One region of the Sphingomonas sp. PL20 genome, then DNA from elsewhere that is predicted to be linked to it. Evidence: riboswitches for the same ligand, from Rfam matches in the RefSeq annotation. Region 1 holds a riboswitch; the other holds the start of a gene.
What was found. Region 1 has a riboswitch for cobalamin ahead of H4W01_RS01700 (TonB-dependent receptor plug domain-containing protein). Riboswitches for the same ligand answer to the same signal wherever they lie in the genome.
Positions count from the first base shown of each region.

Region 2: another riboswitch for cobalamin. It lies ahead of cobW (cobalamin biosynthesis protein CobW); the one in region 1 lies ahead of H4W01_RS01700 (TonB-dependent receptor plug domain-containing protein).

Region 1 is NZ_JAGINH010000002.1:317,513-331,967, reverse strand. It holds gene H4W01_RS01725 (thymidine kinase) at 1-382, shown strand, start outside; gene H4W01_RS01720 (site-2 protease family protein) at 399-1,103, shown strand; gene truB (tRNA pseudouridine(55) synthase TruB) at 1,100-2,113, shown strand; gene rpsO (30S ribosomal protein S15) at 2,133-2,402, shown strand; gene pnp (polyribonucleotide nucleotidyltransferase) at 2,578-4,938, shown strand; cobalamin riboswitch at 5,078-5,294, shown strand; gene H4W01_RS01700 (TonB-dependent receptor plug domain-containing protein) at 5,474-7,417, shown strand; gene H4W01_RS01695 (ArsR/SmtB family transcription factor) at 7,509-7,862, shown strand; gene arsC (arsenate reductase (glutaredoxin)) at 7,859-8,299, shown strand; gene H4W01_RS01685 (arsenic transporter) at 8,299-9,579, shown strand; gene H4W01_RS01680 (TonB-dependent receptor domain-containing protein) at 9,629-12,664, opposite strand; gene H4W01_RS01675 (N(4)-(beta-N-acetylglucosaminyl)-L-asparaginase) at 12,837-13,838, shown strand; gene H4W01_RS01670 (copper homeostasis protein CutC) at 13,835-14,455, shown strand, end outside.
Region 2 is NZ_JAGINH010000002.1:4,571,018-4,585,472, reverse strand. It holds gene H4W01_RS21785 (HoxN/HupN/NixA family nickel/cobalt transporter) at 1-1,005, shown strand, start outside; cobalamin riboswitch at 1,080-1,308, shown strand; gene cobW (cobalamin biosynthesis protein CobW) at 1,489-2,526, shown strand; gene cobN (cobaltochelatase subunit CobN) at 2,536-5,805, shown strand; gene H4W01_RS21770 (cobalamin biosynthesis protein CobG) at 5,802-6,938, shown strand; gene H4W01_RS21765 (precorrin-8X methylmutase) at 6,938-7,567, shown strand; gene cobI (precorrin-2 C(20)-methyltransferase) at 7,564-8,295, shown strand; gene cobJ (precorrin-3B C(17)-methyltransferase) at 8,292-9,050, shown strand; gene H4W01_RS21750 (cobalt-precorrin-6A reductase) at 9,020-9,775, opposite strand; gene cbiE (precorrin-6y C5,15-methyltransferase (decarboxylating) subunit CbiE) at 9,774-10,994, shown strand; gene H4W01_RS21740 (cobalamin biosynthesis protein) at 10,991-11,356, shown strand; gene cobM (precorrin-4 C(11)-methyltransferase) at 11,353-12,138, shown strand; gene H4W01_RS21730 (cobyrinate a,c-diamide synthase) at 12,135-13,451, shown strand; gene cobA (uroporphyrinogen-III C-methyltransferase) at 13,448-14,170, shown strand; gene cobF (precorrin-6A synthase (deacetylating)) at 14,167-14,455, shown strand, end outside.

The DNA.
Region 1 (14,455 bases):
TGATCTGGTCGCGGTCGTCACGCGCGAAGGGGAAGCGCCACCGGCCTGCGTCTTGGTGGATGAAGCGCAATTCCTGACCGCAGCCCAGGTTGACCAACTCGCCACGCTGGCGGATTTCCACGGCATTCCCGTGCTGGCTTATGGCCTGCGCACCGATTTTCTCGGCACTCTGTTCGAAGGTTCGGCGCGCCTGCTGGCGATTGCGGATTCGCTGATCGAAATCAAATCGGTCTGTGCGTGCGGGCGCAAGGCGACGATGAACTTGCGCGTCGGGGCGGATGGCCGCGCGATTGCGGCGGGCGCGCAGACCGAGATTGGCGGCAACGACCTGTACATTGCGCTGTGCCGTCGCCATTTCAGCGAAGCGCTCGCCGCCGCCTGATTTCGAACGGACCCCCATGACCGACCCCAACTTGCCCTACACCATCGCGGTGTGGCTCATTCCCCTCGTCATCGCGATCGTGTTTCACGAAGTGGCACATGGCTATGTCGCGCGCCTGTTCGGTGATCACACGGCCGAACGGCTTGGTCGCCTGACGCTCAATCCGCTGCGCCATGTCGACCCGATCGGCACCGTGGTGCTGCCGATGGTGCTGGCGATCGCGCACGCGCCGATCTTCGGCTGGGCCAAGCCGGTGCCGGTCGATGCACGGCGGATGCGCAACCCGCGCCGCGACATGGTGTTGGTCGCGCTGGCAGGCCCGGCGACCAATTTCGTGCTGGCGACGCTGACCGCGCTGACGCTGGCGGGCCTTTTGTTCCTGCTGCGCGGTGTTCCCGCGCCAGTGCCGCCCTTCACACTTTCCCGCTTCGCAGTCGACACCCTCGGCAATTTCCTTCAGGTCAACGTCTTCCTCGGCATCTTCAACCTGATCCCGCTGCCACCCTTCGATGGCGGGCATGTCGTGCAGGGAATGCTACCGCGCGCCGCCGCAATCCACTATGCCAAACTGGCGCGCTACGGCTTTCCGCTGCTGATCGTGTTGCTGTTCGTCCTGCCGATGATCAGCCCGCAGGCCGACATCGTGCGCCGCCTGGTCGCGCCCATCGCCGGCGCCGCCACCGACTTTTTCTTCGGCATCGCCAATCTGGGCGTCGCATGACCGGCTTGCATGGCTGGCTGATTCTCGACAAGCCCTTGGGGCTTGGGTCGACCCAGGGCGTATCGGCGGTGAAGCGCGCGCTGCGTGCCGCTGGCTATGATGCGAGCAAGCGCGGCATCAAGGTCGGGCATGGCGGCACACTCGATCCGCTGGCGACCGGCGTGCTGCCGATCGCGCTGGGCGAAGCGACCAAGCTCGCCGGGCGGATGCTCGACAGCGACAAGGTGTATGATTTTACGATCGGGTTCGGGGTGGAGACCGACACGCTCGATCTGGAGGGCAAGGTCATTGCCGAGAGCGCGGTGCGCCCCACCCTCGGCCAGGTCGAAGCGGTGCTGACGCGTTTCACCGGCCCGATCGAGCAGGTGCCGCCAGCTTACTCAGCGCTCAAGGTGGATGGCGAGCGCGCTTATGATCTCGCGCGGGCTGGCGAAACCGTGCTGCTGGCAAGCCGGGCTGTGACGGTGCACGCCCTTTCCTGCCGTCACCCCGGCCCCCTCGACGAAGCTCGGGACAGGCTTGTGCCGGGGTCCACCATGTCCCAGACCGATGCCCGAGAGGATGGGTGGACCCCGGCACAAGGCCGGGGTGACGGAGAAGACCGGCTGGACTCCATCACCCTCACCGCCCACGTCTCCAAAGGCACCTATATTCGCAGCCTCGCGCGCGACATCGCGCTCGCGCTTGGCACGGTCGGTCATGTTACAATGCTCCGCCGCACCAAGGCCGGGCCGTTCACGCTCGACCACGCAATATCGCTGGACAAACTGGCCGATTTCGGTAATGCGCGCACCCTTGAACACAATCTCCTGCCGTTGAGGGCGGGGCTGGACGACATCCCGGCTCTATCCCTCTCCCCCGATCAGGCAGGGCTGCTCCGACAAGGGCGGGTGTTGATCGGGATCGCCGCAGATGATGGCCAATACTTCGCGACGCTGGACGAAAGTCCGGTCGCTTTGGTGGAGGTTCAGGACCGCGAGGTCCGCGTCATTCGCGGTTTCAACCTGTGACGATGTCGAAGGAAAGAATATGACGATCACTGCAGAGCGCAAGAATGCGCTCGTCAAGGAACATGGCCGCGTCGAAGGCGACACCGGCAGCCCCGAAGTCCAGATCGCGATCCTCACCGAGCGTATTCGCAACCTGACCGAGCACTTCAAGGGCCACAAGAAGGACAATCACTCGCGGCGCGGCCTGCTGATGATGGTCAACAAGCGGCGCTCGCTGCTCGACTATCTCCGCCACAAGGACGGCGCGCGATATACCGACCTCATCGCTAAGCTGGGCCTGCGCAAGTAACGCGACCAGTACGGAAACGGCGCCCTCGCGGCGCCGTTTTCATATGTCCCTCTTTCGCCATTCCGCACTCCGGCGGCATGGCAGGGGAGCCACGAAAGGCTCCAAACCGCGCGGGTCGGCTTAACCCGCACAGTGGCCCCGTCGGCATCCGGCCGGCGGTGTTGAAGGAAAAAAGATGTTCGATACCAAGACCGTGACCACCGAGTGGGGTGGCAAGACGCTGACGCTGGAAACCGGCCGCGTCGCGCGCCAGGCCAATGGTGCCGTTATGGCAACGCTCGGCGAAACCGTGGTGCTCTGCGCCGTGACCGCCGCCAAATCGGTGAAGGAAGGCCAGGATTTCTTCCCGCTGACCGTTCACTATCAGGAAAAATATTCGGCTGCCGGCCGCATCCCCGGTGGCTTCTTCAAGCGTGAGCGCGGCGCGACCGAAAAGGAAACGCTGGTCAGCCGCCTGATCGACCGCCCGATCCGCCCGTTGTTCCCCGAAGGGTTCTACAACGAGATCAACGTGATCTGCCAGGTGCTCAGCTATGATGGCGAGAATGAGCCCGACGTGCTCGCCATGGTCGCCGCCTCGGCTGCGCTGACCATTTCGGGCGTGCCGTTCATGGGCCCGATCGGCGCAGCGCGCGTCGGCTATGTCGATGGCGAATATGTGCTCAACCCGACGCTCGACCAGGTCAAGGAAGGCGATCTCGATCTCGTCGTCGCCGCGACCGGTGAAGCCGTGATGATGGTTGAATCCGAAGCCAAGGAGCTTTCCGAAGAGGTCATGCTCGGTGCCGTGCAGTTCGCGCACACGGCGTGCCGCGAAGCCGTCAACCTCATCATCGATCTGGCCGAACAGGCTGCTAAGGATCCGTGGGAAATGGCCGCTCAGGCTGATCTCTCGGCCGCCAAGGACAAGCTCAAGAAACTGATCGGCAAGGACATCGCCGCCGCCTATAAGGTGACCGACAAGTCCGAGCGCTCGAACCTGCTCAACGCCGCGCGCGCCAAGGCCAAGGAAGCCTTTGCCGATGCCGCCCCGCAGGACCAGATGGCCGCGCAGAAGCTCGTCAAGAAGCTCGAAGCCGAAATCGTCCGTGGCGCGATCCTGAAGGACGGCCAGCGCATCGACGGCCGCACCACCACGCAGATCCGTCCGATCGAGGCGATCGTCCACTTCCTGCCGCGCGCGCACGGCTCGGCGCTGTTCACGCGTGGCGAGACGCAGTCGATCTGCACCACCACGCTCGGCACCAAGGACGCCGAGCAGATGATCGACGGCCTGACCGGCCTGTCCTACGAAAACTTCATGCTGCACTATAACTTCCCGCCTTACTCGGTCGGTGAAGTCGGCCGCTTCGGTGCGCCGGGCCGTCGTGAAGTCGGCCACGGCAAGCTCGCCTGGCGCGCGCTGCACCCGGTGCTGCCGTCGAAGGACGAGTTCCCCTACACGATCCGCGTTCTGTCGGACATCACCGAGTCGAACGGCTCGTCGTCGATGGCGACGGTGTGCGGCGGTTCGCTGTCGATGATGGATGCCGGTGTGCCGCTGAAGCGCCCGGTTTCGGGCATCGCCATGGGCCTGATCCTGGAAGGCAAGAAGTTCGCGGTTCTCTCGGACATTCTCGGCGACGAGGATCATCTGGGCGACATGGACTTCAAGGTCGCAGGCACCGAAGCCGGCATCACCACGATGCAGATGGACATCAAGATCGCCGGCATCACCGAAGAGATCATGCGCAAGGCGCTCGAACAGGCCAAGGAAGGCCGCGCGCATATCCTGGGTGAGATGAACAAGGCGCTGTCGTCGACCCGCACCGAGCTCTCGGCGCATGCCCCGCGCATCGAAACGCTGCAGATCGACAAGAGCAAGATCCGTGAAGTGATCGGCACCGGCGGCAAGGTGATCCGCGAGATCGTCGCGCAGACCGGCGCCAAGGTCGACATTGACGATGAGGGCCTGATCAAGATCAGCTCGTCCGACACCGCGCAGATCGAAGCTGCGATCAAGTGGATCAAGGGCATCGTCGAGGAAGCTGAAGTCGGCAAGATCTATGACGGCAAGGTCGTCAACCTGGTGGACTTCGGTGCGTTCGTGAACTTCATGGGTGGCAAGGACGGTCTCGTCCACGTCTCCGAAATCAAGAACGAGCGCGTCGAGAAGGTCGCGGACGTCCTCAAGGAAGGCCAGGACGTCAAGGTCAAGGTCCTCGAGATCGATCCGCGCGGCAAGGTGCGCCTGTCGATGCGCGTCGTCGACCAGGAAACCGGTGCCGAGATCGAAGACACCCGCCCGGCGCGTGAACCGCGCGAAGGTGGCGATCGCGGTCCGCGCGGCCCGCGTCGCGATGGTGACGGCGGCCGTGGCCCGCGTGGCGATGGCGGCGGCCGTGGTGATCGCGGCCCACGCCGTGATGGCGACGGTGGCCGTGGCCCGCGTCGCGATGGCGGCGGCGAGCGCGCACCGCGTGCAGAGCGTTCGGGCAATGACGACGGCCCCGCGCCCGAGTTTGCACCCGCCTTCCTGACCGGTGATCGCGACTAAAACCTCCGGTTCTTACGGAGAAAGAAGGGGCTCGGAGCGATCCGGGCCCCTTTTTCGTAAATTGGCAGCCCGCAAAAGGCGGTTGGTTTATGACGCGCGCTGCCCTATCCCCGAACCGCGCGATGCAGCCTTTTCGGGTTCGTCGCGCATTCGCGCCGGTAACGGGAATGCAGTGCGCACGATCCGTGCAAATCTGCAGCTGTCCCTGCAACTGTAAGCGGCGAGTATGACGCGCATGTGGAACCGACGGTTCCGCAGCCACTGGGGAAGCCCGCCACCTTGGCGGACCACCTGGGAAGGCGCGCATCGTGCGATGACCCGTGAGCCAGGAGACCGACCGGCGCGGGTCGCTCTTGCCCGGCTCATGGGATTGGCCAGGCGCGAAACGATTTTCGTCTGAGCGACGAACGTGCGGCTGGGGCCGCATCGGGGGGCGGTGCCGGGCGCTTATGCGTCCGTCCGGTGGCGTGTCCCGACCGTTCGCAGCGGAAGCCCCGGTCCTTGTCGCTCGACGCCCAAGGGACTCGTTTACGCCATGAAGACTCTGCTTTCCTCGGCCGCGCTTGCCGCGCTGCTGCTCCCCGCCACCGCCTTCGCTCAGGTCGCCCCCGATCCGGCACCCGCGCAAACCACCGACGACGAGTCGGCCATCGTCGTCACTGGCATCCGCTCCACCGTCACCCCGCTGCGTGCGGATCAGATTGGCGGTTCGGTCACCGTGCTCGATACCGATGCGCTCGACCAACGCCAGACCCGCGCCGTGTCCGACATCCTGCGCGATGTCCCCGGCGTCGCCGTCAGCCGCATCCCCGGTCAGACGCAAGTCCGCCTGCGCGGGGCCGAGGCCAACCACACGCTGGTGCTGATCGACGGGATCGAAGTGTCCGACCCCTATGCGGGCGAATTCGATTTCGGCACGCTGATCGCAGATGATGTCGCGCGCGTGGAAGTGCTGCGCGGGCAGCAAAGTTCGATCTACGGCTCCGATGCGATCGGTGGCGTGATCCACTATATCACGCTCACCGGGCGTGAGGCCCCGGGTGTCAGCGCACGCGTCGAAGGCGGTTCGTTCGGCACGGTCAACGCGGCAGCCCGGATCGCGGGCGTATCGGGCACATTCGATTATGCGCTGTCGGGCACGCTCAACACGACCGACGGCACGCCCAATGCGCGCGGGGGAACGCGCAATCTTGGCAATGACTCGGGCGCGGTGTCGTTCAAATCGACGTGGTCGCCCGCATCCAATGCGCGCCTCACCGCCGTCGCGCGCTATGCCCGCACCCAGGCCGATTTCAACGACAGCGACAGCAACCCGGCCAGCAAGACCTTTGGCTATACGATCGACACGCCGGGCGCGCATTTCATCAACGAAGCGGTTTACGGCCTGCTGCGTGGCGAACTCGATTTGCTCGACGGCAAATGGACGCAGGCGCTGACCGGGCAAATCGCCGACACCACGCGCAATGGCTATGGCGCGACCGCGCGCACTTATGGCGACACGGGCCAGCGGCTGAAGGGCTCGTATGAGTCAACGCTCAAGCTCAACCAGGGCGCACTGCATCACCAATTGACCGTCGCGGTCGATGTCGAGCGCGAGCGCTATCGCAATACCGATCCGACCGGCTTTGCTTTCACCGGGCGGCGGCAAGTCGACAATGTCGGCATCGTCGGACAATATGACCTGACGCTCGGCGAACATGCCGCGTTCGGCGCCTCGCTGCGGCAGGACCTCAACAACCGCTTTCAGGACACCACCACCTATCGCGTGCAAGGCAGCTATCGCTTCGACAGCGGCACGCGGGTTCGCGCAGCGGCCGGATCGGGCGTGAAGAATCCAGGCTTTTACGAACTCTATGGCTATAGCGACGGGCGCTTCATCGGCAATCCGGGTCTGAAACCCGAACGCTCGGAAGGATGGGAAGCCGGGATCGAGCAGAGTTTCGTCGACGGCCATGTGCTGATCGGCGCGACCTATTTCGACAGCCGCCTGTCGGATGAAATCTACACCATTCACCCCGCGCCAACGTACGTGGCGACACCCGCCAACCGCACCACCAAATCGCGCCAACACGGCGTCGAGGCGTTCCTCAACGCACGCATCGGCACCGCGTGGCGGATCGACGCCGCTTATACCTATCTCCACGCCCGCGAGAATGGCGTGGAAGAAGTGCGCCGCCCGACCCATATCGCCAGCGTCGCGGTCGGCTGGCGCGCACCGCACGATCGCTTCGGCTTCACCGCGGTCGCACGCTACAATGGCGACACCAGCGACGTGGCCTATACCGATCCCTCTTATGTCCCGGTCACGGTGCGGCTGCACGATTATGTGCTGCTCAACCTCAATGGCGATGTGAAGCTCAACCGCCATTTCACGCTGTTCGGCCGGATCGAGAACCTCAACAACGCGCATTATGAGGACGTGTTCAGCTTCACCAATCCGGGCCGCGCCGTTTACGGCGGTGTTCGCGCACGCTTCTGAGCTCCCGCTCCGTCATCCGGGCACTGCCCCGGATGACGGAGCGCCATAGCAGCACCCTTGCAGCGCTCCATAGTTCCACTATAGTGGAATTATGGAAATAGCGAACGCCGTCGCCGCTTTGTCCGCGCTCGCCCATGCCGGGCGGCTCAGCGTGTTCCGTATGCTGGTCCAGGCCGGTCCTGAAGGGCTTGCAGCGGGCGAAATCGCGCGGCGGCTGGACGTTCCCGCCAACAGCTTGTCGACCAATCTCCAGATCCTGTCGCACGCGCAATTGGTATCGAGTCGCCGCGATGGGCGTTCGGTCATCTATTCCGCGCGGCACGACAGCATGGCGAACTTGCTCGAATATCTCATGGAGGATTGTTGCGGGGGCAATCCGGAGATTTGCGGGCAGTTGGCCGACACCGTGCTGCGCAGCCGTTGTACTGAGGAAGGACACGCATGACCGACCCGATCGCCATCGATATCATCGTCTATCACAATCCGGCCTGCGGCACGTCGCGCAACACGCTGGCGATGATCCGCAACGCCGGGATCGAGCCGCATGTCGTCGAATATCTCAAGACGCCGCCATCGCGCGCGCTGCTCGAGCGGTTGATCGCGCGCGCCGGAATGCGCCCGCGCGATTTGCTGCGCGAAAAAGGTACGCCCTATGCTGAGCTTGGCCTGGACGATGAGAGCCTGAGTGACGCCGCGCTGGTCGATGCGATGATCGCGCATCCGATTCTTATCAACCGCCCGCTGGTGGTGTCGCCGCTCGGCGTGACGCTTTGCCGCCCGTCCGAACGGGTGCTGGACTTGCTGCCGACACCGCAACACGGTGCGTTCGCCAAGGAAGATGGCGAGCAAGTGATCGACGCGCACGGCCAGCGCGTCGGCTGATGCTTATCGCCGTTCTGATCTTTCTCGCGACGATTACGCTCGTCATCTGGCAACCCCGCGGACTCGGCATTGGCTGGAGCGCGACGGCGGGCGCGGTCGTCGCGCTTGCGACCGGAACCATCGGTCTCGCCGACATTCCGGTTGTGTGGAACATCGTATGGAATGCGACGGGCGCGTTTGTCGCGATCATCCTGATCAGCTTGATCCTCGATGCGGCGGGATTCTTCGAATGGGCGGCGTTGCACGTCGCGCGCTGGGGCGGCGGCAACGGCAAAAGGCTGTTCGCGCTGGTGGTGGTGTTGGGGGCGGCGGTGTCGGCGCTGTTCGCCAATGATGGGGCCGCGCTCATCCTGACCCCGATCGTCCTCGCGATGCTGCGGGCGCTGGGTTATGGCGTCAAGGCGACGCTGGCGTTCGTGATGGCGGCGGGCTTCATCGCTGATACCGCCAGCGTGCCGCTCGTGGTGTCCAATCTCGTCAACATCGTCTCGGCCGATGTCTTCAAGCTGGGCTTTGCCGATTATGCGTGGGTGATGGTGCCGGTCGATCTGGCCGCGATCGCGGCGACGCTCGCGGTGCTTCTGCTGTTCTTTCGGCGCGACATCCCGTCCGATTACGATGTTGCACTGCTCCGCACGCCCGGGGACGCGATCAGCGACCGCGCGACCTTTCGCGCCGGGTGGGGCGTGTTGGCGCTGCTACTGGTCGGGTTCTTCCTGCTGGAACCGCTCGGCGTGCCGGTCAGCGCGACGGCTGCCGTCGGCGCGGTGGTGTTGATCGGCATCGCGGCGCGGGGCGGCACCATTGACACCCGCCAGTTGATCCGCACCGCGCCGTGGCAGATCGTGGTCTTCTCGCTCGGCATGTATCTGGTCGTTTATGGGCTGAAAAACGCCGGGCTGACCAATGGGCTCGCGCTGCTCCTGGATCGCACGGCGCAGAGCGGGCTTTGGGGGGCCACCTTCGCGACCGGCATTCTTGCCGCGCTGCTCTCTTCGGTGATGAACAATTTGCCGACGGTGCTGATCGGTGCCCTGTCGATCGACGCCACGCACGCGACCGGCGCGGTCCGGCAAGCGATGATCTACGCCAACGTCATCGGCTGCGATCTGGGGCCCAAGATTACGCCGATCGGTTCGCTCGCCACCTTGTTGTGGCTGCACGTGCTTGGGCAAAAGGACGTGCGGATCGGCTGGGGCTATTATTTTCGGGTAGGCATCACGCTCACGACGCCGATCCTGCTGGTGACGCTTGCGGCGCTGGCGATACGGTTGGGGTGATCGATCGAAAGGGCGGAGGGAGCACATCAGTGCTCCCTCCAAGGATCGTTCAGAAGTTCGCCGTGAAGCCAACCGCGAGGTTGCGACCCAGGCTGTCATAGCGTGCCGGGATCGTGTTGTTGCGCGCCAGGCTGATATTGTACGAATTCGCCAGGATCGGCGGGGCCTTGTCGAGCAGGTTGTTCGCGATCAGGCGCAGGCTGTAGCGCTTGGCAATGTTGAACGTCAGCGCGAGATCGAAGTAGCTGACCGGGGCGATATAGCCGAAGGTCTTCTGCACCCGATCAGGCGTGCCGCCGATCGCCGGATCGCCCGAATTGTTGGCGCTGGTGAGCGACCCGACATAGCGCCAGTTGAACGAGGCGTTGAAGCCATCATCGGGCGTTACATAGGTCGCGCGCATCCCATGGCTCCACTTCGGCAGCAACTGGCCACAGCCATTGCCGTAATAACCGGCGCAATTGCGCTCGGGCTGCAGCGGCGAATCCTGGCCACCGGCGAAGGTGGTCAGCGAGCCGTTAAAGCTCAGATCCATCCGGCCAACCTTGCCCAGACCCAGCGCATATTGCGACTGGAAGTCCCAACCGCGCGCGATCGAGAAATAATAGTTGGTCGTACCGGCGCGGATGAAGCCGCTGGTCGGGTTGGTGCCGGCCGCCGCATAGAGCGTGCCATTGGCGGCGCGCACGATGCCCGAGCAGAAGAACGGATCGCCGTTCGAACGCAGGCAGCCATCGGTATAATAGCTGTCGTCATTATAGCCGAGCGAGTTGTTGATCTTGATCCGATAGCGATCGACCGAGAACACCAACCCTTTGACGAAGCGCGGCTTCAGGATGATGCCATAGGTCTGGGTATAGGCCGTTTCCGGCGCAGCGGTGAAACCACCCGAACGGACCGTGCACTGGTCGTTCGGGCACAGCAGCGTTGCGCTGCCATAGAGCGAATCGGACAGGCCGGTTGCGCGGCACACTTCCTTCGACGCGAGCGGCGCGGTGGTGGTGATGGTCTTACCCGGATTGGCAGGGTCAGCAATCTGACGCGGCACGGGTGCGCAGAAATCGTTCTGCGACCCGCCCTGACGCGAATAGCTGATGTTGCTGGCCTGATACGCTTCGACCACGGTCGGCGCGCGCTGCGCCTTGTTGAAGGAGGCGCGGAACACGATGTCGCGAACCGGCGCGTACAACCCTTCCAGCTTCCACGTCGTGAATTTGTCGGGGTTGGAGCTGTATTTGGACAGACGCCCGCCGGCATTCACCTGAAGCTCTTCGATGAAGGGCTTGTGCTGCACCAAAGGTGCCTGAAGCTCGATATTGCCTTCCCAGACATGCTGGCGGAGGTCGGCATCCGATCCGCCATTGTCGGCCCGGAATGCCGCATTCGCGGTCGAGAACTGACGATCCTCGCGATATTCCACACCCGCCGCAAAGGCGAGCCCCTGCTCGGCAAAGGGTGACTTGATGCCATATTTGCCGAGGTCGCCGGTCACGTTGGCGAGCACATCGTACAGGATGCCAACGGTGGTCTGCTTCTCGGCCGCGAGACCGCTATACAGATAGTTGACCAGCGCCTGGTTGCTGTTCCCCGCCTTGAACGCATCGAACGGGACGCAATTCTTGTCGGTCCCATCGACGACCGAGGCGCAGGTCGGCGTGCCATTGACGTTGACCACGTTGAGCGAGCGGTTGACGTTGGCAAATTGCGGCAGCGAGGCGGGCATATAGTCCTGCTGGTTGCGCGCATAGACGCCGCCAATGTCATAGGTCCATGCATCGCCGATCTTGCCGCGAACACCGCCGGTCGCGCGAATGCCGCTATTGACATAGGTATCGGTCAGATACGGCACGTTGAAACGATAGCGCACATCGAGCGGCGCGAGCGTCGCGGTTCCGGCCGCAGCCCCGCAAATCGCGGATGCTTGCGACGCCGACAGGAACGGGTTGTTGCAGTTCACCTGATACGGGTCGGACCCATAATTGGCGGCAGCAAACACGCGGGTCGGGAAGCGGTTGGTCGACTTATCGCGGAACCAGATGCCCGACCCGTAAATTTCCGCCGCCGGCGACAGCTTCAGCGTCGCGAAGCCCCCGGCGTTCACGCGGGTGAAGGCGCGCTGGTACGAATAGCCGTCATAGGGGTTGGCCGCATTGCCCGCACCCGCGCCATAGGGAACAAAGCTGCGCGTGCCGTCCGGATTATTGACATAGGCCGTGCCGTTATTGGCCCCCGAGCGCGGCGAGATGTAACCGCTGACCGAATAGGACGACAACGAGCAACTGAGCGGGCCATCGGTGCCGGTCTGCACCAATTGGCAGGCCGAGGTCGATCGCGCGTCGTACGGCACCAGATCCTGGTGCTTATAATTGACGAAGCCGGACACTTTCAGCTTGTCGTCAAACAGCGAGGTCCCGGCGGTCAACGTTACATCGGCACGGCCACCGTCATTGACCATCCCGGTATTGGTCGGGAAGCTCGATGCCTGCGCCTGCTGCGTGACGATGTTCGCGCGGTTCTGGTGGTTGTAGAAATTGTAATTGCCGTCGATCCGGATGCCCTTGAAATCGGGCTTGAGGACGAAGTTGACGACGCCTGCAACCGCGTCCGAGCCATAGACCGACGAAGCACCGCCGGTCAGCACGTCGACGCGATCGATCAGCGAGACCGGAATGATCCCCGCATCCTCACCGTTTTGCGTGCCCAGGCGCTTGCCGTCGATCAGCACCAGCGTGCGTTCAAAACCCAGGCTGCGCAGCTTGATGCGCTGGCGACCGTCCGAATCCTGGTAATTTTGCTGGCTGTCGGGCGCGATCTGCGGGAGGCGGTTCAACACCTCTTCGATATTGGTCGGCGACTGCGCCCGGATGTCCTGCGCGGTCACCGTGGTGATCGGCGCGGCCGACGCGATGTTCGGACGCAAAATGCGCGTCCCGGTTACCAGAATGTCGCCGTCTGCCGGTGTGGCATCGGCTGCATCCGGTTTCGAGACGTGATCGTCGGCGGCGGCCTGCTGCGCCATCGCAGGCGCGGCGAAAGCCAGCGCCGCGCCCAGCGCAGCAAAGGATACAGAGTGACGGAGCATCATGAAAATTTCCCCTAATTACACATGCCGCCCGCGTTTTGCGTTACGGCACCGTGACAAGAGGTTCTATTCAAATTGGCAAACCGTCAATACCTAATTGATACCACGCCAAACCGATTTTGACATTTTATGCGTCCATGTCATGATCGTACATAAAGAATGAACCGGGGTGACCATGACCAGTAGAAGATCCTTGCTCGCCATGATGGGCGTTGCCGCCGGCGCATTGCCCGCCGCCAAAGCCTTGGCCGACGTAACGTCCGGGCCTGCCGCGCAAATTGTCTCGACCTGGGACTTTGGCGCGGCCGCAAACGACGCTGCCTATGCGAAGCTGGCCAGCGGCGGATCGTTGCTCGATGCGGTCGAAGCCGGGGCGATGGTGCCTGAAGCGGACCCGAACAACCATTCCGTCGGCTATAGCGGCTATCCCGACCGCGACGGTCACGTCACGCTCGACGCCGTCATCATGGACGATGCCGGCCGGGTCGGCGCGGTCGCCGCGCTCGAAGATACCATGCACGCCATTTCGGTCGCGCGCCGCGTGATGGAAAAGACCCCGCACACGCTGCTGGTCGGCGAAGGCGCGACGCGCTTCGCCAAGGATCAAGGCTTCCCTTATTGCAAATTGCTGACGCCAGAATCGGAAAAGGCGTGGCGCGAATGGCTCAAGACCGCAAATTATCGACCCGAAGCCAATAGCGAGAACCGCATCACCCGCACGCCCGGCGGCGCGCTCGATCATGATACGATCGGCCTGCTCGCGCGCGATGCCAGCGGGCGGCTGGCGGGTGCGTGCACCACGTCCGGCATGGCGTTCAAGATGCGCGGCCGCGTCGGCGATTCGCCCCAGGTCGGCAGCGGGCTGTTCGTCGAAGCGGGCGTTGGCGGCGCAACCTCGACCGGACTGGGCGAGGAAGTGACGCGCATCGCGGGCACCGCGCGCGTGATCGCGTCGATGCGCGCCGGACGTTCGCCGCAGGAAGCGTGCGAGGAAGTGGTGAAGCACATTGCCAAGCTGCGCGGTGACGCCATTCGTGGCGTCCAGGTCGGTTTTCTGGCGCTCGATCCGCATGGCAATGTCGGCGCGTTCTGCCTGTTGCCGGGCTTCACCTATGCCGTCACCGACATGGCCGGCCGCACCGTGGTGCATAAAGGAACGTCGCTATTCCAGGCGTGACACCCAAACGCGGCATGCTCGAAGTCTGCGTCGAAACGGTCGCGGGGCTGGAGGCGGCACTCCGTGGTGGGGCCGACCGGATCGAATTGTGCGCCGCCTTGTCGGTCGGTGGGCTGACCCCGCCGGGCTCGCTGATCCGCGCGGCCGCGTCCAGCCCCCTGCCGGTCCATTTGCTGGCCCGCCCGCGCGCGGGCGGGTTCATGTATGACGCGGCAGAACAGGCGCTGATCGCCGACGACATTCGCGCCGCCGCCGACGCCGGGCTCGCCGGTGTCGTGATCGGGGCCAGTGGCGCCGACCGACAGCTCGATACCGCTGTGCTCGCACGCTGGGTGGATCACGCACGCACACTCGGGCAGCAGCGCGGTGCCGCGCTGTCGTTGACCCTGCACCGCGCGTTCGATCTGGTGCCCGATCCGCTTGCACCGCTCGAGCAGGCAGTGGCCTTGGGGTTCGATCGCATCCTGACCTCGGGCGGAGAGCCGCGTGCGATCGACGGCGTGACAACGCTCGCTGCGTTGCATCGGCAGGCGGCGGGGCGGATCATCATCCTCGCGGGAAGTGGGGTAAGCGTCGAAACCGCGCCCGCGCTGTTGGCGACGGGCATCACCGAACTC
Region 2 (14,455 bases), 4.3 Mb from region 1:
CGCATCGGCTGGTTGTTCACGGCCCTGGCCCTGGCGAATGTCGGCGCGTGGATTTGGGCGTTCAGCGTGTTCCACGAACGCCCGTTGATGCTGGGCACCGCGCTGCTCGCCTGGGGGTTGGGGCTGCGCCACGCAGTCGATGCCGATCATATCGCCGCCATCGACAACGTCACCCGCAAGCTGATGCAGGATGGCCAGCGCCCGGTCACCACCGGCTTCTGGTTCGCGATCGGCCATTCCGGGATCATCGCGATCGCCTCGGTCGCGGTCGCGCTGACGGCGAGCGCACTCGCCAGCATGGCCGAGCTCAAGCAAATTGGCGGGACCGTTGCCACGATCGTGTCGGCAGGGTTCCTGTTCGCGATCGCGGCGACCAATCTCATCATCCTGCGCGCGGTGTGGAAGACCTTTGCCCATGTCCGCGCGGGCGGTGCCTATGTCGATGAAGATATCGACTTGCTGCTGGCCGGGCGCGGCATCTTGGCGCGGGTGTTTCGACCGATGTTCCGCTTGGTCAACCGCCCGTGGCACATGGCCCCGCTCGGCTTCCTGTTCGGGCTGGGCTTCGACACCGCGACCGAGGTCGCGATCCTCGGGCTGTCGGGGCAACAGGCCGCCGATGGCACGGCGATCGGCGCCATCCTGGTGCTGCCGCTGCTGTTTGCGGTCGGCATGGCGCTCATCGATACCGCCGACGGCGTCGTCATGTTGGGGGCGTATGAATGGGCGTTCGTCAAGCCGATCCGAAAACTCTATTACAACATCACGATCACGCTGATGTCGGCAGTCGTCGCGATCGTGATTGGCGGCATCGAGGCGATGGCGCTGATCGGCGGGAAGCTCGGCTTGGTCGGCTGGCCGTGGGAGACGGCGGCGCGGCTGGGCGAGCAGTTCAACACGATCGGCTTTGCGATCATCGGCCTGTTCGTCCTGTGCTGGATCGTCAGCTTCGGCATCTATCGCTGGAAGCGCTTCGACGAGATCGAGGTCCGCCTGCCGGGCTGACGCCGACCACCGTATCGGATTGGCATTGCCCGCAAACTCGGTTAAGCCACACGCGAATTCCCGGCAAAAATCCGGGAGTTCATGATCGCACCGGTGCCCCGCGAGGGGCTTGAATGGGAATGTGGTGCGGGAGCGTGCTCCCAAATCCACAGCTGTCCCTGCAACTGTAAGCGGATAGTGCGATGCGCAAGTCTCCCCTTTGCGGGAGCAGCCACTGGAAAACCACGCAGGTGGGGCTCTGGGAAGGTGCGTATCAAACGGTGACCCGTGAGCCAGGAGACCTGCCAGTGCACCGGTCGCTCTTGCCCAGATCCAGGGGATGGTCTTGGCACGGTACTTCTCCGTCTGGGCGACGAAACTGTGCGGCTGGGGCTGCACGGTCGTGCGGCCACGGGCGCTCTCGCGTCGGTCCGGGGCGCACGCCGACCGGTTTTGCGCCGGCAAGCCCCGTCCTGTGTTCGTCCTGGCGCGGGGAGATGTACCATGTCCGATCTTTCCAAGATCCCCGTCACCATTGTCACTGGCTTTCTCGGGGCCGGCAAAACCACCCTGATTACGCACCTGATCCGCAACGCCGACGGGCGGCGGCTTGCGGTCGTCGTCAATGAATTCGGCACGCTCGGCATTGACGGAGACATTCTCCAGGGCTGCGCCATTCCCGATTGCCCGGCGGAAAACATCGTCGAGCTGGCCAATGGCTGCATTTGCTGCACCGTCGCCGACGATTTCATTCCCACGGTCGAACGCTTGCTGGCGCTCGATCCGCGGCCCGACCATATCCTGATCGAAACCTCCGGCCTCGCTTTGCCCAAACCCTTGTTGAAGGCGTTCGACTGGCCTGCGATCCGCAGCCGGATCACCGTCGACGGCGTGGTGGCGCTGGCCGATGCCGAGGCGGTGGCGGCAGGCCGCTTCGCGCCGGATCTGGCGGCGCTGGAGGCGCAGCGCGCCGCCGACCCCGGCATCGACCATGAAACGCCGCTGTCCGAAGTGTTCGAGGACCAATTGGCCTGTGCCGACATCGTCCTGCTGACCAAGGCCGATCTGGCCGGCCCAGACGGCGTGGCGGCGGCGCGTGCGGTCATCATGGCGGAGGCACCGCGACCGGTGCCCATCCTCGAACTGAGCGACGGCGTCGTCGATCCGCGCGTGATTCTGGGGCTCGGTGCCGCCGCCGAAGACGACATCGCCGCGCGCCCGTCGCATCACGATGGCGACGACGATCATGAGCATGACGACTTTGACAGCATAGTGCTCGACATTGGCGAAATCGCCGATCCCGCCGATCTGGCCGCGCGGATCGAACGAATCGCGCAACAACACCAGATCTTGCGCGTGAAGGGCTATGCTGCGGTCGCAGGCAAGCCGATGCGGCTGCTGGTGCAGGCGGTCGGCGCGCGCGTGCGTTATCATTATGATCGTCCGTGGCAGGCAGGCGAAGCGCGCCGCACCACGCTGGTCGTCATTGCCGAGCGCGACCATATCGATGGCGAGGCGTTGCGTACGGTGTTGGTCGGCTGAGGCCAGACCGTGCACATCCTGTTCCGCGAAAGCCACGGTCTGGAGGAAGCCGCGATCCCGCAGGATCTGGGGCAGAGCCCGGCTGACCTGGTCATCCTGTCCTTTTCGGACAGCGACCTTGGTGCCTTCGCGGGCGCGTGGCACAGCGCGCGAAGGTCCGGCCAGGCGGTGCCATCGCTGCGGCTGGCCAACCTCGCCGCGCTTGGGCATCCGCTTTCGGTCGATGCCTATGTCGAGCGGACGCTGAGCAGTGCACGGGCGGTCCTTGTCCGGCTGATCGGCGGCATGCCCTATTGGAGTTACGGCCTGCAACAGGTCGAACGGATCGCGCGGGCACAGGGGATCGCATTCGCGGTGTTGCCCGCCGATGGCCGACCTGATGCGCGATTGGACGCTGTGTCCACGGTGCCGGCGCAAACTCTGCGGGATCTTGCGCGCCTCTGCGATGAGGGCGGGCCTGAGGCGAGCGGTGCCGCGCTGGCGCTGCTGGCGCGCGCCGCAGGGTTGTGCTGGGACGACACGGTCGCGCCCAGGCCCTTGCCGATGGCGGGCGGCTGGCACCCCGATTTGGGTGTGGTCGATCCAGCAATGTTTGCGCGCGATCCTGATCGGCCGCTGGTGCTGCTCGTCTTCTACCGCGCCTATCTGGCGGCGCAGGACCTTGCCCCCTTCGCGGCACTGCATAGCGCGTTGGAACAGCGCGGCTTTGCGACGCTGTCGCTGTTCGGCCCGTCGCTCAAGCACCCGCAGACGCGCGACCAGATCGCGGCATGGATTGCTCCGCTGGCACCCGTGGCGATCCTCAACGCGACGGCGTTTTCGGCGCGGGACGAGGCTGGCGAAACCCCGCTCGACGCGGCGGGGGTGCCGGTGTTTCAAGTGGCGCTGGCCACCTCCGGGCGGGCGGCCTGGGCGGACGGCACGCGCGGACTGTCCCCAGCCGATCTCGCCATGCATGTTGTGCTGCCCGAAATCGACGGTCGGCTGTTCGCGGGCGTCGCCAGTTTCAAGCAAGCGGGCACGCGCGATCCGCTGCTCGAATTTGCCCGCACCGCGCATTGTGCCGAACCCGAACGGATCGCGGCGATTGCAGACCGAGTGGCTGGCTGGACGGCATTGGCGGCTAAGGCCGCCAGCGAACGGCAGGTGGCGATGATCCTCTCCACCTATCCCGGCAAGGCCTATCAAATGGCGCATGCCGTCGGGCTGGATGCGCTGGCATCGGCCGAGGCGATTCTGGCCGATCTGGCCAGCGCGGGATATGACGCAGCGACGCGCGACGACCTAGCTGCGGTGCTTCCCTCCGACTTTTTGACCTGGCCGCTGACCGAGTATCGCCGCGCGCTGGCGGCGTTGCCCGAGGCTTTGCGACAGAATCTGGCCGCAGCGTGGGGCGAACCCGAAGCCGATCCGGCACTGGTGGACGGGGTATTCCAGTTCGCGGCGGTACGCGCCGGGCGCACGCTGGTGGCGCTGCAACCGGAACGCGGGGATAATGCGGATCGCGATCAGCACTATCACGACCTCACCCGCTGCCCGCGCCATGGCTATGTCGCTTTCTATCTGTGGCTGCGCGCGGCTGGGACCGATGCGATCGTGCATGTCGGCGCGCACGGCACGCTGGAATGGCTGCCGGGCAAATCCGTTGCCCTGTCGCATGCGTGCTGGCCCGAGGCGCTGGTCGGGCCTGTGCCCTGCATCTACCCGTTCATCGTCAACGATCCCGGCGAGGCAGCGCAGGCCAAGCGACGCATCGGTGCGGTCACGATCGGCCATGTCCCGCCGCCTTTGGCCCCGTCCGGTACAGGCTCTGGGCTCGGGCGGATCGAGGCGCTGCTCGACGAATTTTCCAATGCCGACGGGCTCGACCCGGCGCGGCGCGACCGCTTGCAGACCGATATTCGCGCCGAAGCGGAAGCGCTGGGGCTCGAGGCCGAGCTTGGCCTGGATCGGGCGACGACGCTGTCCGAGGCGATCACCCGGATCGATCGCTTTGTCTGCGATGTGAAGGAGAGCCAGTTCACCGATGGCCTGCACATATTCGGTCGCGGGCCGCAGGGGGCGGCGGAGCGGGCCGGGCTATTGGCGGCGCTGGCCGGGCGGCGCATCGCGGCGGGGCCGTCCGGCTCCCCGTATCGCGGGCGCAGCGACGTACTACCGACCGGGCGCAACCTCTACACGATCGACCCGCGCGCGATCCCGTCGCGGTCGGCGCACGACCAGGGCGTGGTGCTGGCACGAGAACTCATCCGCCGCCACTTGCAGGACCATGGCGACTATCCGCGCGGACTGATCGTCGATCTGTGGGGATCGGCGACAATGCGCACGGCGGGCGAGGAATTCGCCATGGCGCTGCATCTGCTGGGGGCAAAGCCGGTCTGGGATTCCACTTCCGAGCGCGTCAGCGGGATCGAGATCGTGCCGCTCGCGCTGCTCGACCATCCACGCATCGACGTGACCTTGCGCGTGTCCGGGCTGTTCCGCGATGCCTTCCCCACGCTGCCGGTGCTGTTCGGGCAAACCGTGCGCGCGCTGGCCGAGCGCGAGGAGCCCGCCGACTGGAATCCGTTTGTCGGCCGAACCGCGACGGCGCGAGTTTATGGGCCGCAGCCAGGCGTTTATGGCGTGGGGCTCGGCGATACGGTCGATCACTATACCGACGATGCGCGTCGCGCGGCGGGCGAGGCGTGGCTCGCTGCATCGTCGCATCCGCTCGATCTGCCCAACGGACAGACGCGGGCCGATGCGGACGGGTTGCGCGATCGGATCGCGAAAGCGGATGCCTTTGTCCATCTCCAGGACCTGCCCGAAACCGACCTGCTGCTGGCCGCCGACTATGCCGCGCATATGGCGGGGTTCGCCGCTGCCAAAGCCCTCACGCAGGGCTCTGTCGCGCTCTATCATCTTGATCATCGCGATCCGGCCCGCCCGACTGCGCGCACGCTGACCGAGGAGTTGGCGCGGGTGGTCCGCGCGCGCGCCGCGCATCCGGGCTGGGTGGCGGGGATGCTGCGGCACGGCTTTCGCGGCGGGGCGGAACTGGCGGCGACGCTCGATCATTTGGGCACGTTCGCCCACCTCTCGGCCAGCGTGCCGCCACATCTGTTCGACCTTTATTACGATGCGACGCTCGGCCAAGCCGAGGTGCGGGCGTTTCTGGAGCGCGACAATCCGGGCGCGCTGGCAGCGATGGAGGCGCGCTTCGCCGCCCTGCATGCCGCCGGGCTGTGGCCGACGCGCCGCAATTCGATCCTCGCGCAATTGCAGGGGGTCGCATGAGCGCCTTCACCATCAAGGGCTGGTGCCCCGATGCGTGGCGACCGATGCGCTCGGGCGATGGACTGCTGGTGCGGGTAAAGCCCCGGCTTGGCCGGTTGACGGCAGATCAGGTGCGCGGGCTGTGCGCGGCGGTGATCGCTTATGGCAGCGGCGTGATCGACCTTACGTCGCGCGCCAACCTCCAGCTTCGCGGTGTGTCGGAAGATGGCTGGCAGCCGCTCTTGCAGGCCCTGATCGCGCTGGATCTGGTCGATGCCGATGCCGCACGGGAACAGCGGCGGACGATCCTGGTCGCGCCGCAGTGGCAGGAGAACGACGACACCCACCGCATCGCCTGCGATCTGATCGCGCGCCTGGGCTCCCTACCCGAGCTGCCGGGCAAGGTCGGGTTCGTCATCGATGCCGGAGCCGCACGCGCGCTCGGCGTGGAGACCGGCGATTTCCGCATCGAACGCGCCGTCGATGGGGCGCTGATCCTACGCGCCGATGGCCGTGCAACCGGGGTTGCGGTGCCCCGCGGTGGCGAGGCCGCCGCGTTGATCGCGCTGGCGCAGTGGTTCGTCGACAGTGGCGGTGCGGCGGCCGGACGGATGGCGCGGCACAGGGCGGCAGTGCCGGACTGGGCGATCGGCACCGTGCCGCCCTCCCCCTCGCGCGCGCCGCTTGCGCCGGGGTCATGGATGCGGGGCGTGGCCTGGGGCCTGCCCTTCGGCCAAGTCACGGCGGAGAGCCTTGCCGATCTTGTCGCGCCGGGGTCGGAGGTCACCGCGCTCCGCCTTACGCCGTGGCGGCTGCTGCTGGTTGAGGGACCGAGTGACCTGCCGCCACCGCACTCCATGCTGGCGGACCCGGACGACCCCGTGCTGCGCGCCGATGCCTGCCCCGGTGCCCCATATTGCCCGCAAGCAAGCGTCGAAACCCGCAGCCTCGCCGCCCGACTGGCCCCTTTGATCGGCGGTCGGCTGCATGTGTCGGGCTGCGCCAAGGGCTGCGCATCGCAACGCGCCGCCGACGTCACGGTGACCGGGCGCGACGGCCTTTACGATCTTTCCCTCAACGCGCGCGCCGGGGCTCCGGCGGTGCGCACGGCGCTCAACCATGACGCGCTGCTCGCTTATTTTGGAAACACGTGATGCCGCACCTCTATGAAACCGACGGCGCGGCAATCTATCGCCAGTCCTTCGCCACGATCCGCGCCGAGGCGGACCTTGCCCGGTTTACCGCCGAGGAAGAACCGGTCGCGGTGCGCATGATCCACGCCTCGGGCCTGGTCGACCTCGCCCCCCACATCCGTTTTTCGGGCAGCTTTGTCCAAACAGCCCGCGCCGCACTGGCGGAGGGCGCGCCGATCCTGTGCGACGCGCGCATGGTGAGCGAGGGTATTACGCGCGCGCGCTTGCCCGCCTCCAATCCGGTGCTGTGTACGCTGCACGATCCGCATGTGCCCGATCTCGCGCGGGCGATGGGCAATACGCGCTCGGCCGTAGCGCTGGAGATGTGGCGGCCGCATTTGGCAGGCGCGGTGGTCGCGATCGGCAATGCCCCGACCGCCTTGTTCCACTTGCTCAACATGCTGGAAGACCCGGACTGTCCGCGTCCCGCCGCGATCATCGGGTGCCCGGTCGGCTTTGTCGGCGCGGTCGAATCCAAGGCGGCCTTATGGGCGGTACAGCCGGTGCCGTGCTGCGTGGTGGCGGGGCGGCTCGGCGGCAGCGCGATCACCGTTGCCGCGCTCAACGCTCTCGCGAGCCGCGCCGAATGAGCGCGCGGGTGGGTACCATCCACGGCGTCGGGCTCGGCCCCGGCGCGCCCGACCTGTTGAGCGTGCGCGCCGACCGGCTGGTGCGCGGCGCGAGCCATGTCGCCTATTTCCGCAAGGCCGGACGACCCGGACAGGCCCGCCGCATCGTCGAGGGGATGCTGCGCCCCGACGCGATCGAGCTGGCGATGGAATATCCGGTAACGACCGAAATCCCGCTGAGCGACCCGCGCTACAATGCCTGCCTGGCCGCTTTCTATACCGACTGCAGCACGCGCCTGACCGCGCTGGCGCAAACCGGCGCGGACGTGGTCGTGCTGTGCGAGGGCGACCCGTTTTTCTACGGATCGTTCATGCATCTGCATGCGCGTCTGTCGGGCGTGGTGCCGGTAGAGGTGGTGCCGGGGATTACCGGCATGGCCGGGGCGTGGACCGCGACGGGCGTGCCGATCACCTGGGGCGACGATGTGCTGACGGTCGCGATGGCGACCTTGCCCGAGGACGAACTGGTCCGCCGCATTCGCGATACCGATGCGCTGGTGGTGATGAAGATCGGGCGCAATCTGGCCAAGCTGCGCCGCGCCGTCACCGCCGCCGGGCGCGCGGAGGCGGCGTGGCTGGTCGAACATGCCGCCATGCCGGGGCAGAAAGTCACGCGGTTGGCCGAGGCCGACAGCGTCACGCCCTATTTCTCGATTTTGCTGATCCACGGACAGGGGCGCAGGCCATGAGCGGCGGCTGGCTTTGCATCGCGGGCCTGGGTCCGGGCGACGAGGCGCTGATCACCCCGGAAGTGTCGGCGGCGCTGGCCAGCGCAAGCGATGTGATCGGCTATCTCCCCTATGTCGCGCGCGTCGCGCCACGCGCCGGGCTGACGCTGCACCCCTCCGACAATCGCGTGGAGCTGGACCGCGCCGCACACGCCTTGGCCTTGACGGCGCAGGGGCGGCGGGTGGTGGTGGTGTCCTCGGGCGACCCCGGCGTGTTCGCCATGGCATCGGCCGTGTTCGAGGCGGTCGAAGCAGGCCCGACAAGTTGGCGCGATCTCGATATCCGCGTCCTGCCGGGGATTACCGCCATGCTCGCCGCCAGCGCGCGCGCCGGGGCACCGCTTGGCCACGATTTCTGCGCGATCAACCTGTCGGACAATCTCAAGCCCTGGGCGCTGATCGAAAAACGGCTGCGGCTGGCGGCAGAGGCGGATTTCGCCATGGCCTTCTACAACCCGCGCTCGAAAGCCCGACCCGAGGGGTTTGCCCGCGTGCTGGCGGTGTTGCGCGCGGCATGTGGCGATGCGCGCCCGGTGCTGTTCGCCCGCGCGGTCGCGACGCCAGAGGAACATCTGCAGATCGTGCCGCTCGGGCAGGCGCGCGCCGATATGGCCGATATGCGCACGATGGTGATCGTCGGGTCGAGCCAGACGCGGACGATCGCGCGTCCCGACGGCGCGTTTCTCTACACCCCGCGTTCGGCGGCGCTGTCATGAAGCAGCCAGTCCAGCACCGCCGCCGGATCGCAGCTTTCGCGTCGTTCGGGCAGGACCGGGCGATCGATCATCAGCACCGGCACGCCCAGATGTCGGGCGGCGATCAGCTTGGCCTCGGCCCCGCTTCCGCCCGCATTCTTGCACACCACCAGGTCGATCGCCTGATCGCGCAGCACAGCGGTATCGCCATCGACGCTAAACGGCCCGCGATCGACGATCAGGCTGTGGTGCGGCAGCAGCGGTGGCTGATCCGGCACGTCGACGAAGCGCAACAGATAGTGGTGCTGCGGCTGCGCGGCGAAGGCGTTGACGTGCATCCGCCCCAGCGCCAGCAGGATGCGGCGGGGCGGCCCGGCCAGCGCTGCCACCGCACTGGCGCTATCGGCGACATGGCTCCAGCGATCACCGTCGCCCGGCACCCAGGCGGGCCGGGTCAGCGCGATATGGGCAATTCCCGCCAGACGCGCCGCGGCGATGACGTTGGCGCTCATCGTCGCGGCAAACGGATGTGTCGCATCGACCAGATGCGTGATCCGCTGCGCGCGCAGATAGGCGACCAGCCCGGCAACCCCACCAAAGCCGCCGACACGCACCGGCACGGGTTGCGGACGGGGGGATTGCGTCCGCCCGGCGTAACTGAGCGTGGCCGCAATGCCGTTTGCCGCCAGCAGTACCGCGAGCGCGCTCGCCTCGGTCGTGCCGCCCAGCAAAAGGACATTGCGCATGGCTGAAACGGCTCCGCAGCTTCGGCACCAGCCGTGGTTGACGATTGTGGGCGTCGGGGCGGCAGGCCCGGATAGCCTTTCGCCCGCCAGCCAGATGGCATTGGCAGAGGCCGAGCTGGTCATCGGATCGGCCCGGCATCTGTCGCTCTTCCCGGGGATTAGCTGCCCCGTAATCGAATGGCCAGTGCCCTTTGCCGACGGCATTGCGCCGTTGCTGACGCATCGCGGTCGAAAGGTGGTGATGCTCGCCTCGGGCGATCCGTTCTGGTTCGGGGCGGGCAGCAGCATCACGCGGCACCTGTCGCGCGATGAATGGGTGGCGCATCCAACGCCCTCCACCTTCAGTCTCGCCGCCGCGCGCCTGGGCTGGGCGGTGCAGGACACTGTCTGTCTCGGTCTCCATGCCGCGCCGTTGGAACGGATACGCCCGCACCTCGCCGCGCGCGCACGCCTGGTGGTGCTGGTCCGCGACGGCACTGCGGTTGCGGCGCTGGCCGCTATGCTACGCGGCTATGGCTTCGGCGCGTCGCGGTTGCACGTGCTGGAGGCATTGGGCGGACCCGACGAACGCGTCCGTTCAACGCAGGCCGATACGCTCGATTTCACCGATATCGCCCATCCGGTCGCGGTGGCGGTGGAATGCGCGGGCACCGGCGACGGAATACCGCGCGCGTGGGGCGTACCCGACACGCTGTTCGACCATGATGGCCAAATCACCAAGCGCCCGATCCGGGCGCTGACGCTGTCGGCGCTGGCCCCCCGGCCGGGCGAAACGCTGTGGGACATTGGCGCTGGATCAGGCTCGATCGCGATCGAATGGTTGCTCGCACACCCGGCCAATCGCGCACTGGCGATCGAGGCGGATCCGGTCCGCGCCGAACGCGCCCGCGCCAATGCCTGGGCGCTGGGCGTCGACCGGCTGGACATGCTCATCGGCACCGCGCCGTCCGCTCTGCCCGAAGGCGCGAGCCCCGATGCGGTGTTCATCGGCGGCGGCCTGTCACACGCTTTGCTGGAGGCGCTGTGGGCGCGGCTGCCAGTCGGCACGCGGCTGGTCGCCAATGCCGTGACGCTGGAATCGGAGGCACTGCTCGCCACCTGGCAGCGCGCCAAAGGCGGCACCCTCCTGCGGATCGAGCTCGCCCAGGCAGCGCCGCTCGGCGATCGGCGCGGGTGGCGGTCGCAATATCCCGTCGTGCAATGGAGTGTCGTGCTGTGATCGTCGCCGGGTTCGGCTTTCGCGCCGAGGCACCGTTGGAATCGCTCCGCGCCGCGCTGATGCTGGCGCAGCAGGGCCATCCGGCGGTAACGCACCTTGCCACGGTGCAGGGCAAGCTCGCCGAGCTGTTACCGCTGGCCGAAGCCTTGGAGCTGCCGTTACGAGCCGTGTCGCCCGATGCCCTGTCCGGCGTCATCACGCCCACCCACTCCGCCGCCAGCCTGGCCGCGTACGCCTGCGGCAGCGTCGCCGAAGCGAGTGCGCTCTGTGCCGCGGGTAACGGCGCACGCCTGCTCGCCCCCCGCCATATTTCGCCCGATCGCCTGGCCATCTGCGCGATCGCTGAAGGACCCCTGTCATGACCGTTCATTTCATCGGGGCCGGCCCCGGCGCGCCCGATTTGCTGACGCTGCGCGGGCGCGATCTGATCGCCGCCAGCCCGGTATGCCTCTATGCAGGGTCGCTCATTCCCGAAGCGGTGCTCCGCCACTGCCCGCCGGGCGCGCGGATCATCAACACCGCGCCGATGGAGCTGGACGCGATCATCGCCGAAATCGCCGCCGCCCATGCGCTGGGGCAGGATGTCGCGCGGCTGCATTCGGGGGATCTGTCCTTATGGTCGGCGATGGGCGAGCAACTGCGCCGCCTGCGCGCGTTGGACATTCCCGTCACCATCACCCCCGGCGTGCCCGCCTTTGCCGCCGCTGCCGCCGCGCTGGAGGCGGAACTGACCTTGCCCGCGCTCGCCCAGTCGGTGGTGCTGACGCGAACGCCCGGCCGCGCCAGCACCATGCCGCCTGCGGAAAGCCTCACCCATTTCGCGGTGACGGGCGCGACGCTGGCGATCCATCTGTCGATCCACGCGCTCGATCGCGTCGTCGCTGATCTCACCCCGGCTTATGGCGCGGATTGTCCGGTGGCGGTGGTCTGGCGCGCGAGCTGGCCCGATCAGCGGATCGTGCGCGCCACGCTGGCCACGATCGCGGAGGCGGTCGCGGGCACCATGGAACGCACCGCGCTGATCCTGGTCGGTCGCGTGCTGGCAGCCGAAGATTTCGCCGAAAGTCGCCTGTACGCGCACGGCTATGACCGGCGCTTCCGGCCGCAGGATGCCACGTCGCGCTTTGCGGGAACCGCCGAATGAGCGTGCCGGGCGTGATGATCGCCGCCCCGGCCTCGGGCACGGGCAAGACCACGGTGATGCTGGGCCTGCTCCGCGCGCTGAGCGAGCGCGGGCTGGTGGTCCAACCCTTTAAGAGCGGCCCCGATTATATCGATCCCGCCTTTCACCGCGCGGCGAGTGGGCGCGCCTCGTTCAACCTCGACAGTTGGGCGATGGCGGGCGGTTTGCTCGATACGATCGCGGGGGAAGCGGCGGGCGCGGATCTCGTCCTCGCCGAAGGCTCAATGGGGCTTTACGATGGCGTTGCCCAACCCGGTGCCACCGGCAATGGCGCGAGCGCCGACATCGCGCGCCGCATGGGCTGGCCCGTCGTGCTGGTGATCGACGTATCGGGCCAGGCGCAGTCTGCGGCAGCGATCGCGCTTGGGTTCAAGCTGCTCGATCCCACTGTACCGCTCGCCGGGGTCATCCTCAACCGCGTCGCCAGCCCGCGCCATGAACGGCTGGTACGGCGCGGACTGGAAGCGGTGGGGATTGCGGTACTGGGGGCCTTGCCGCGCCGTGGCGACTTGACCTTGCCCGAGCGGCATCTGGGGCTCGTGCAGGCAATCGAACATCCCGCGCTGGACGCCGCCATCACCGCTTATGCCGCCTTCCTGCGCGACCATGCCGATCTCGACGCGATCTGCGCCGCAGCGCGCTCGCACGAACATGCCGACACGCGCGACGGGGCGGGACTGCCCCCGCCCCCCGCCCAGCGCATCGCGATCGCGCGCGATGCCGCCTTTTCCTTCGTCTATCCGCATGTGCTGGAGGGGTGGCGGCGCGGCGGCGCGGAAATCCTCCCCTTCTCCCCGCTCGCGAACGAAGCGCCGGATGCCACCGCAGATATGGTGTGGCTGCCCGGCGGCTATCCCGAGCTGCACGCCGGACCGATCGCCGCCGCCACGACCTTTCTCCATGGCCTTCGCCGCCATGCCGAGACGCGCCCGGTCCACGGCGAATGCGGCGGCTATATGGTGCTGGGCACAGCGCTGATCGACAAAGACGGCACGGCGCATCGCATGGCGGGGCTGCTCAGGCTGGTCACCAGCCATGCCAAGCGCCGGATGCATCTGGGCTATCGCCTGGCCGAACTGTCGGCACCGGTGGGTGCCCTGGCGGCGGGCACGCGGCTGCGCGGGCATGAATTCCATTATTCCACCGTCATCGAGCAGACCGATGCACCGCTCGCGCATGTGACCGACGCCGATGGCGCAGCGGTCGCGGAAACCGGCTCGCAGCGTGGCCGCGTCACCGGCAGCTACTTTCACATGATCGCCACCGCGCCATGACCGGCTTCGTTTCCTTTGTCGGCGCAGGCCCCGGCGATCCTGAGTTGTTGACGCTGAAGGGCCTGTCGCGGCTGCAACAGGCCGATGCCGTGCTGTTCGACGATCTCGCTGCGGGCGCGATGCTCGACCACGTCCGCGCGGGGGCAACCTTGGTCGATGTCGGCAAGCGCGCGGGTCGCCCTTCCCCCAGCCAGAGCGACGTGAACCGCTTGCTCGTCGCCCATGCCGCCACCGGCGGAAGGGTGGTGCGGCTGAAATCGGGCGATGCCGGAATCTTCGGTCGGCTGGAGGAAGAGATCGAAGCCTTGCGGCTGGCGGGCATCCCCTTCGAGATCATTCCCGGGGTCAGCTCGGCCAGCGCCGCCGCTGCCGCCGCCGCCCTCCCGCTCACGCGGCGAATGCGGGCGCGGCGGGTGCAGTTCATCACTGGCCATGACGCAACCGGGGCGCTGCCGCAGGACCTCAATCTGGCCGCGCTCGCGGATGCCGACGCGACGACCGTCGTGTTCATGCCCAAGCGTACCTTCCCGGCGCTCGCCGCGCGGCTGATCGCCGCTGGCCTGCCGCCGCAGACACCGGCGTTGCTCGCCGAAAATGTCGGCCATGCCGATCAGCGGATGACGCGCGGTTCGGTCGCCACGCTGGCCGATGCGCTGGCCACAGGTGCCGGGTCGGCCCCCGCGCTGATCCTCTATGGCCCGTTGATGGAGGACGCATGATCGATCTCGACCTGATCGGCATCGCCACCGGCAATCCCGACCATCTGACCGCGCAAGCGGTGCAGGCGATGAACAGCGCCGATCTGATCCTGCTGCCGCGCAAGGGCGAGGCGAAATCCGACCTGATCGACCTGCGCCGCGCGATCTGCGCGCGGGTGCTGACCGGGCCGACGCGGATGGTCGCCTTCGACATGCCGGTGCGTGATGCCGGTGGGGACTATGCCGACACCGTCGATGCCTGGCACGACGCCATTGCCGCCGCGTGGCGCGCGCAAATCGCCGTGC